DNA from 4 places in the Streptomyces sp. NPDC003034 genome. Region 2 is predicted to be linked to each of the others. Evidence: riboswitches for the same ligand, from Rfam matches in the RefSeq annotation. Region 2 holds a riboswitch; each other region holds the start of a gene.
What was found. A riboswitch is a leader RNA that binds a small molecule or an ion and turns the genes downstream of it on or off. The one in region 2 is predicted to bind cobalamin.
Positions count from the first base shown of each region.

Region 1: another riboswitch for cobalamin. It lies ahead of ACWDX7_RS21915 (ribonucleoside-diphosphate reductase subunit alpha); the one in region 2 lies ahead of ACWDX7_RS14355 (FecCD family ABC transporter permease).
Region 3: another riboswitch for cobalamin. It lies ahead of cobN (cobaltochelatase subunit CobN); the one in region 2 lies ahead of ACWDX7_RS14355 (FecCD family ABC transporter permease).
Region 4: another riboswitch for cobalamin. It lies ahead of ACWDX7_RS23090 (energy-coupling factor ABC transporter permease); the one in region 2 lies ahead of ACWDX7_RS14355 (FecCD family ABC transporter permease).

Region 1 is NZ_JBSFTS010000023.1:63,616-65,806, reverse strand. Features, by position in the region: gene ACWDX7_RS21920 (Uma2 family endonuclease) at 1-496, opposite strand, end outside; cobalamin riboswitch at 608-740, shown strand; gene ACWDX7_RS21915 (ribonucleoside-diphosphate reductase subunit alpha) at 883-2,191, shown strand, end outside.
Region 2 is NZ_JBSFTS010000011.1:98,629-100,819, forward strand. Features, by position in the region: gene ACWDX7_RS14350 (GlsB/YeaQ/YmgE family stress response membrane protein) at 125-403, shown strand; cobalamin riboswitch at 637-770, shown strand; gene ACWDX7_RS14355 (FecCD family ABC transporter permease) at 960-1,982, shown strand; gene ACWDX7_RS14360 (ABC transporter ATP-binding protein) at 1,982-2,191, shown strand, end outside.
Region 3 is NZ_JBSFTS010000030.1:51,843-54,033, forward strand. Features, by position in the region: gene ACWDX7_RS24675 (cobalamin biosynthesis protein CobG) at 1-279, opposite strand, end outside; cobalamin riboswitch at 644-770, shown strand; gene cobN (cobaltochelatase subunit CobN) at 811-2,191, shown strand, end outside.
Region 4 is NZ_JBSFTS010000025.1:90,629-92,819, forward strand. Features, by position in the region: gene ACWDX7_RS23085 (AMIN-like domain-containing (lipo)protein) at 82-633, shown strand; cobalamin riboswitch at 805-1,001, shown strand; gene ACWDX7_RS23090 (energy-coupling factor ABC transporter permease) at 1,031-1,726, shown strand; gene ACWDX7_RS23095 (energy-coupling factor ABC transporter substrate-binding protein) at 1,726-2,191, shown strand, end outside.

The DNA.
Region 1 (2,191 bases), on a different contig from region 2:
GGACCATCTCGTACCGCCGCCCATTGGGCTCGCTGTGTACCACGACCTCGCACGCGTCCCGGTCGATCAGCAAGTAGACGGGGATAGCGGTTTCGGCATACGCGCGGGGCTTCTCGTTCCTGTCACGCGAATCCGTGTCGGAGTCGTACGAGGTGACCTCGACCACCATGAGAACAGGGGCGGGATCGGCCCACTCTCCCTGGCCGACAAACGCGTCATCCGGGGCCAAGCACCCGTCGGGCCGGACTCTGCCCGAGCGATATTCCTGGACCTTCAGCCCCCGCTCGACATGAAGCCACAGCTCCGGCCGGTGCTGCATGCACAGGCGGGCCAGCCACAGAACGATCCGGTCATGGTCCCCGTCCGGCACGGCCTTGGCCCCCAGCTTCCCGTCGATGAATTCCAGTCTCAGCCCCTCGATCTCGCGGGCGCCTATGCGCGCCAGGGCCTCGAACTCTTCGGGCAGCATCAGGGGACGGTCAGTCATCACGGTCATGCCTCGCTCGCCTTCCTCGACGGTGCTCTCTCCGACGATAGCGGAGAGGTACGCCACAGGGACGGCGCGTCGCACACGACACAACATGTGGGGGCTACCGCCGGGGGCCGCCCCCACATGTATGCTCAGGGCTGCTGTCGCCGCAGGGGAATCCGGTGCGAATCCGGAACTGTCCCGCAACGGTATGAAGTGCACTCGTTCGTGCACCGCAAGTCCGAGGACCTGCCGACAGCGCGCCCGGCTCGACCGAACCGGGTGCCGATACGTCCGGGCCTCGCGGTTGGGCCGGTGGACGCCGTGCGGTGTGCGCGTATCCGGCACGCCCGCATGCGCTGCGCCCCGCCCCGCCCCGCCGATGACCGGGCCGAGTGAGGGAGAGCTCCCCCGTGACCATCGCGCCCACCGCACCGCGCGCCGAGTCCGACCCGTCCGCGCCGCAAGGTCCCGGGGCCGCGCTGCTGCGCACCCTCACCGAGCTGACGGCCGACCTCCCCGACACCGACCCGGGCCGCGTCGCCGCCGCCGCGCTGCGGGGCCGCAGCTCCGTCGCCGACGAGGCCGAACTGCGCGCTCTGGCCACCGAGGCCGCCGCTGGCCTGATCTCCGAGGACCCGGCCTATTCCCGGCTCGCCGCCCGCCTGCTGACGCTGGCCGTCGCCGACGAGGCCGTCGGCCAGGGCGCCACCTCCTTCTCGGCCTCGGTCGCGGTCGGCCACCGCGAGGGGCTCATCGCCGACCGCACGGCCGCGTTCGTACGGACCCATGCCGGCCGCCTCGACTCCCTGGTCGAGCACACCCTCGCCGAGGGCGCCGACGACCGCTTCGGCTTCTTCGGCCTGCGCACCCTGCACAGCCGCTACCTGCTGCGCCACCCCCTGACCCGTCAGGTCATCGAGACCCCGCAGTACTTCATGCTGCGCGTGGCCTGCGGCCTCGCCGCGGACGACAGCGTGGCCGCCGTGGAGGAAGTTGCCTCGCTGTACCGGCTGATGAGCCGCCTGGACTATCTGCCGTCCTCCCCCACGCTCTTCAACTCCGGTACCCGGCACCCGCAGATGTCCTCCTGCTACCTGCTGGACTCCCCGCTGGACGAGCTCGACTCGATCTACGACCGCTACCACCAGGTCGCGCGCCTCTCCAAGCACGCGGGCGGCATCGGCCTCTCGTACTCCCGCATCCGCGCCCGCGGTTCGCTGATCCGCGGCACCAACGGCCACTCCAACGGCATCGTGCCGTTCCTGAAGACCCTCGACGCCTCCGTGGCCGCCGTGAACCAGGGCGGCCGCCGCAAGGGCGCCGCCGCCGTCTACCTGGAGACGTGGCACGCGGACATCGAGGAGTTCCTGGAGCTCCGCGACAACACGGGTGAGGACCAGCGCCGTACGCACAACCTCAACCTGGCCCACTGGGTGCCGGACGAGTTCATGCGCCGCGTCAACGCCGACGCCCAGTGGTCGCTCTTCTCCCCGGCCGACGTGCCCGAGCTGGTCGACCTGTGGGGTGACGAGTTCGACGCCGCCTACCGCAAGGCCGAGGCCGCCGGACTGGCCCGCAAGACCATGCCCGCCCGCGACCTGTACGGCCGGATGATGCGCACCCTCGCGCAGACCGGCCAGGGCTGGATGACCTTCAAGGACGCCTCCAACCGTACGGCGAACCAGACCGCCGAGCCGGGCGCGGTCGTGCACTCCTCGA
Region 2 (2,191 bases):
GCCCTGCCGGGCGTGGCCAGACCCGGGTCTGCAAAATGATCAAGGGATGGGGACGTTTGGAAACCTCCGCACGGTAAAGACGATCGTTAACACCGGCTTTATTCATCGAGGTAGGAGACGCATCATGGGCATTCTGGCTTGGATCCTCATCGGACTGCTCGCGGGCCTCATCGCCAAGGCTCTGATGCCGGGCAAGGACCCGGGCGGCATCATCATCACCATGCTCATCGGTATCGCGGGCGGCCTGCTCGGCGGCTGGCTCGGGAAGGTCATCTTCGGCGTCGACTCGATCGACGGCTTCTTCGATCTCTCCACCTGGATCGCCGCCATCGTCGGCTCCGTCATCCTCCTCGCCGTCTACCGACTGGTCACCGGCAACAAGCGCCACCACAGCCACGCCTGAGCGACACGGTCCCACCCGGACGGAAACGGCTCCCCCTCTCCGAGGGGGAGCCGTTCCGCTGCGGCGAGCACGGGCCCGTGCCGCACAGCTGAGGGCCGACCAGACGACTGGGCTGACCGGACAGTCGGCCGACCGCCGGCGCACCCTCCGCCCTGCGGTGGCCCGCGCACACCCGCCTCCTGTCCGGGGCGTCCGTTCACGGCTGGTCCCGGCACGTGCCCTGCGGGGAGCGCGATAGGCTGCACACGCCCCGTGGGGGAAGTCCGGTGGAAGTCCGGCGCTGACCCGCAACGGTAAGCGGTGACGGGACCTGTACGCAGGTCCGTCCCCGCAAGCCCGATTACCCGCGGCGGTGAAGGCTCCTGACAATTCGCCGTGGACTGCGAGAGGGTGCTGCGCCGCACGCACCGCGTCGTGGTCTGCTCCCTTGGCGTGTGGCACGGCCCGAGGCGAAGGCGATCCGCCCGTGGCCATACCCGTCGAACACAGCAGCACCGCCGCGCCGCCGTACGCTCCCCGCACGGGCACCGGGCCGGCGCCGCCACGGCGCGTACCAGTGCCACCCCTGTTCGTAGCCCTGTCCGCCGCACTGGTGCTCTCCGTCGTCTGCGGGGCGGGGATCGGGGCTTCCGGACTCTCCTGGGGCGAGGTGCTGCGTCATCTCTGGTCCGGGCTGACGGGCGGGGCGATAGCCCCCGGCGAGGTGCCGGCGTACGCCATCGTCTGGGAACTGCGCTTCCCGCGAGCCCTGTTGGCCGCGGTCGTCGGCGCGGGGCTCTCGTTCATCGGCGTCGCCGTGCAGGCGATGGTCCGCAACGCGCTCGCGGACCCCTTCACCCTCGGCATCTCCTCGGGCGCGGCCGTCGGAGCGAACGCCGTCCTGCTTTTCGGTGCGCTGGGCGTGCTCGGTATCTGGGCGCTGTCCACCGCCGCGTTCCTCTCCGCGCTGCTCGCCATGATGCTGGTGTACGCGATCGCCCGTACCGCCGGTGGTCTGACCCCGATGCGGCTGGTCCTCACGGGCAGTGCGATGTGCTACGGGTTCTCGGCCGTCACCACGTTCATGGTGTTCGCGGCCGAGCGCGGCGAGGCGGCCCGCTCCGCGATGATGTGGATGCTCGGCAGCCTCGGCGGGGCCAACTGGTCCTCCCTGCCCATTGCCGCGGGTGTCGTGCTCGCGGGCCTCGCTCATCTCACGCTGTCGGCGGGCAGGCTGAACGCGCTCGCCATGGGCGACGAGACGGCGGCCGCGCTCGGCGTGGACGCGGGACGCCTGCGCAAGGAGCTCTTCGTGGTCTGCGCCGCCGTCACCGGCGCCGTCGTCGCCGTCAGTGGCGCGATCGGCTTCGTCGGACTGATGGTTCCCCACGGCGTACGCATGCTGGTCGGCGCCGACCACCGCAGAGTGCTGGCCGTCGCACCGCTGGCGGGCGCGGTCCTGATGATCTGGGTGGACATCCTCTCCCGCGTAGTGATGGCACCGACCGAGCTTCCGGTGGGTGTACTGACCGCGGTCATCGGCGTGCCGTGCTTCGTCCTGCTGATGAGCCGCCGCTCGTACACCCTCGGAGGCGCGTGATGCGGATCGACATCGATGACCTGACGGTCGAGATCGCTGGCGCGCGGCTGGTGGAGGACATCACCCTCGCAGTGGGGGCCGGGCAGCTCGTCGGACTGGTCGGACCCAACGGCAGCGGCAAGTCCAGCCTGCTGCGCTGCGTCTACCGGGCGCTGCGCCCCGTGGCCGGCACGGTGCGGCTCGGCGGGGAGGACCTGCACGCCATGAGC
Region 3 (2,191 bases), on a different contig from region 2:
GGCGTCCAGCCGCTCCGCCAGCGCGGCGCCGCATCCGTCCGCGAGTCCGCGCAGTTGCACATTGCCGCGGGAGGTGAATTCGATGTGGCCGTCCCCGAGCAGGTCCGCGGCACCGGCCAGGGCCTCGGCGCCCTCGGAGTCGAGCAGCCCGCCTGGTATCCGGACCCGGGCCAGGAACCCGTCGTCCGCCGCGTGCAGCCGCAGCGCGCCGGGGCAGGCGTCGCCACGGTCCCGTATGACGGGTTCGTCCCGCGATGCGGCGGAGGGGGACTGGGGCATGGCGGCGAGCATACCCACGAATCCGATCGCCCGGCCTGTGTCCGTCACCACCCCGGCACCACCTCGGGCACCACCCCGGCACCACACCCCACCAGCGCCCCACCAGCGCCCCACCGTCCCGGCCGACCCGTCCGTCCGAGTCGGCCCCGCCCGCGTTGGAGGCGCCGCCCCTGCCAACTCCGGCGTTCGAGGCGCGGGCTCCCTCGCACCGCTCCCGCAACGGACCCGCACCCTCCGAGCCGGCCCGCCCCAGCCGGCCCACGCGCCCCCGCGACGGAGCCGCCTGCGCCGCCCGTCCGCCCCGGCCGGGCCGACCCCCACTCCCGGCCAGGGCGAGGGCCACCTAGGATGACCACCGGCGGACCACACGGCCCGCCGTCGCCGAGGACGGCGACATGGGAGGAAGCCCGGTGAGATTCCGGCGCGGTCCCGCCACTGTGAACCCCGCGGAGCGATCGGCGGGGTGAGTCAGGAACTCCCGCTGTCCTCACTGCCCGGGGCGCGGAAACCCCGAGGAAGGCCTGCCGCCGCATGATCCTGCTGCTGTCGACGTCCGACACCGATCTGCTCAGCGCCCGCGCCGCGGACGGCCCCGTCCCGTACCGGTTCGCGAACCCCTCCCGCCTTCCCCTGGACGAGCTTCCCGGCCTCCTCGCCGGCGTGGACCTCGTCGTCGTACGCCTCCTGGGCGGCCTGCGCGCCTGGCAGGACGGCCTCGACGTGCTCCTGGCGCCCGACCAGACCCGCCCGGTCGTGGTCCTCACCGGCGAACAGGCGCCTGACGCCCAGCTGATGGAGGCCTCCACGGTCCCGATCGGCATCGCGGCCGAGGCCCACGGCTACCTCGCGCACGGCGGCCCCGCCAATCTGGAGCAGCTGGCGCGGTTCCTCTCCGACACCGTCCTGCTCACCGGCCACGGCTTCGAGCCGCCCGCCGCCGCCCCCACCTGGGGCCCGCTGGAGCGCACCGCGTCGCGGACGGACGGTCCCCGCATCGCCGTGCTCTACTACCGCGCCCACGAGATGAGCGGCAACACCGCCTTCGTCCACGCCCTGTGCTCGGCCATCGAGGCCCATGACGCGCAGGCGGTCCCGCTGTACGTGTCCTCCCTGCGCACCCCCGAGCCGGAGTTGCTGACGGAGCTGGCGGGCGTCGACGCGATCGTCACCACCGTCCTGGCCGCGGGCGGCACCCGCCCCGCCACCGCTTCAGCCGGCGGGGACGACGAGTCGTGGGACGCGGGCGCGCTCGCCGCGCTGGGGGTGCCGATCCTGCAGGCGCTGTGCCTGACCGGTTCGCGCTCGGCGTGGGAGGAGAGCGACGAGGGGCTGTCCCCGCTCGACGCCGCCACCCAGGTCGCCGTACCGGAGTTCGACGGCCGTCTGATCACCGTCCCGTTCTCCTTCAAGGAGCTCGACGAGGACGGCCTGCCGGCGTACGTGGCGGACCCCGAACGGGCCGCCCGGGTCGCGGGGATCGCCGTACGCCACGCCCGGCTGCGGCACATCGAGCGCCGTGACAAGAAGATCGCGCTGGTCCTCTCCGCGTACCCCACCAAGCACTCCCGCATCGGCAACGCGGTGGGGCTCGACACCCCGGCCAGCGCCGTCGAGCTGCTGCGCACCCTGATCGCCGGCGGCTACGACTTCGGTCCCGTCGAGGAGGTCCCGGGCCTGGTCTCCGGTGACGGCGACGAGCTGATCCGCGCCCTGATCGAGGCCGGCGGCCACGATCAGGACTGGCTTACCGAGGAGCAGCTGGCCCGCAACCCGGTCCGCATTCCGGCCGCCGATTACAAGCGCTGGTACGCCGAGCTGCCCGCCGAGCTGCGCGAGCGGGTCGAGGAGCACTGGGGTCCGGCTCCGGGCGAGATGTTCCTCGACCGCTCCCGCAACCCGGAGGGCGACATCG
Region 4 (2,191 bases), on a different contig from region 2:
GCCAGTGCAACCGCGGACCGGCGCCGGGTGTCTCTACAGGTGACAGCATTGTCCCCGTCTCTGGAGAATCGGGGGGACGTCATGAGCCACCCACGTCGTCTACGTCACCGCAGGATCGTGGCCCTGGCCACGGGAGCCCTGCTCACCGCCGCTCTCGCGCTCGCCGCACCGGCCTCCGCCGCCGGCACCACCACCGCCGCCACCGCCACCGCCACTCGGGCCCAGGCCCAGACCCAGACCCCGCTCGTCGTCAATGCCCGCTGGGGCGGACACTGCACGTACGACCGGATCGTCATCGACCTGCAGGGATACGTCCCCGGGTACACCGTCACGCCCGTCTCGCAGCTGTACTACGACGGGTCGGGCAAGCCCGTCCCGCTGGCCGGAAAGTACTTCCTGGAGATCCGCCTGCATCCCGCCGCCGCCCACACCGAGGAGGGGGAGAGCGTCTACCAGGGCCCCCGGTTGCAGAAGATCTACCTGAGCAAGCTCAAGGGAATCGCCTTCACCGGCGACTTCGAGGGGTACGTGACCTTCGGCGCGGCCTTCGACACCAAGCCGGTGTACTCCACCATGGTCCTGCACGCGCCCGAACGGCTCGTCGTGGACATCGCGCACCCGAACGTCTGCTGAGGACCTCCCGCCAAGACCGGCAGTGGCCGCCCGGCCCTGCCGGTCTTCGCCATGCCGCGACCCTGGCGGGCGGGCCGCGGCGGCGACGGCAGGCACCGGCGTGCGCGGCGCCCGCGCGCTCCGCGACCGCACCCGCGCGCCGGTCGGTTTGTTACCGGTCCGCGCGGCCGACTAGGGTCAGCGGGCCTTGGTGTTCGGGAAACCGGTGAGAAACCGGTGCGGCCCTCGCCACTGTGATCGGGAAGTCCGGCTCCACTCCTGCGGGAAAGCCACTGGGACCGTGCGGGAAACCGTACGACCCCGGGAAGGCGGAGCACCGGGCATCAGCACCCGTGAGCCAGGAGACCGGCCGGGGCGCGTTGTCCATCCACGAGGTGCTGGAGAGGTCTCCCTACTCATGCATATAGCCGAGGGGTTCCTGCCCCCCTTGCACGCGGTCGCCTGGGGCGCCGCGTCCGCTCCCTTCGTCGTCCACGGTGTCCGCGCCCTCACCCGCGAGGTGAAGGCCAATCCGGAGAGCACGCTGCTGCTCGGGGCGGCCGGCGCGTTCACCTTCGTCCTGTCCGCGCTGAAGATCCCCTCGGTGACGGGCAGTTGCTCCCACCCCACCGGCACGGGCCTCGGGGCGATCCTGTTCCGGCCGCCGATCATGGCCGTACTCGGCACGATCACCCTCCTCTTCCAGGCGCTGCTGCTCGCGCACGGCGGGCTGACCACGCTCGGCGCCAACGTCTTCTCGATGGCCGTCGCCGGGCCCTGGGCGGGCTACGGGATCTACCGGCTGCTCCGCCGTTTCGGCCTGCCGCTGATGGTGACCGTCTTCTTCGGCGCCTTCTTCGCCGATCTGGTCACCTATTGCGTCACCAGCGTCCAGCTGGCGCTGGCCTTCCCCGACCCCGGTACGGGATTCGCGGGCGCGCTCGCCAAGTTCGGCGGCATCTTCGCGGTCACGCAGATCCCGCTCGCGGTGAGCGAGGGGCTGCTGACCGTCCTCGTGATGCGGCTGCTGATGCAGTCCAGCAAGTCGGACCTGGTCCGTCTCGGGGTCGCGAAGCTCACGCAGGGCAAGACGAAGCCGGAGGCGGCGGTCTGATGACCAGGAACGCGAAGATCAATAGCCTGTTGCTGCTCCTGGTGGCGGCGTTGGCCGTGCTCCCGCTCGCCCTGGGAATGGGCGAGGGCAAGGAGGAGCCCTTCGCGGGCGCGGACGCCCAGGCGGAGGCGGCCATCAGCGAGCTGAAGCCGGATTACGAGCCCTGGTTCTCCCCTCTCTACGAGCCCCCGTCCGGGGAGATCGAGTCCGCGCTGTTCGCCCTTCAGGCGGCGATCGGCGCGGGCGTGCTCGCGTACTACTTCGGCATCCGCAAGGGCCGCCGGCAGGGCGCCGCCATCGCCGCCGCGGGCCTGGCGAGCCAGGACGGGGCCGCCCCCGCGGCCGGTGCCGGTCCGGCCGCTCCGGTGACCGGGCCCGGGTCCGCGCCGGATCCGGACGGGGCCGCCCCCGCGGGCCTGGCCGGCTCGGCCGCAGCGCCGACCTCCGCTCCGGCAACGGCAACCG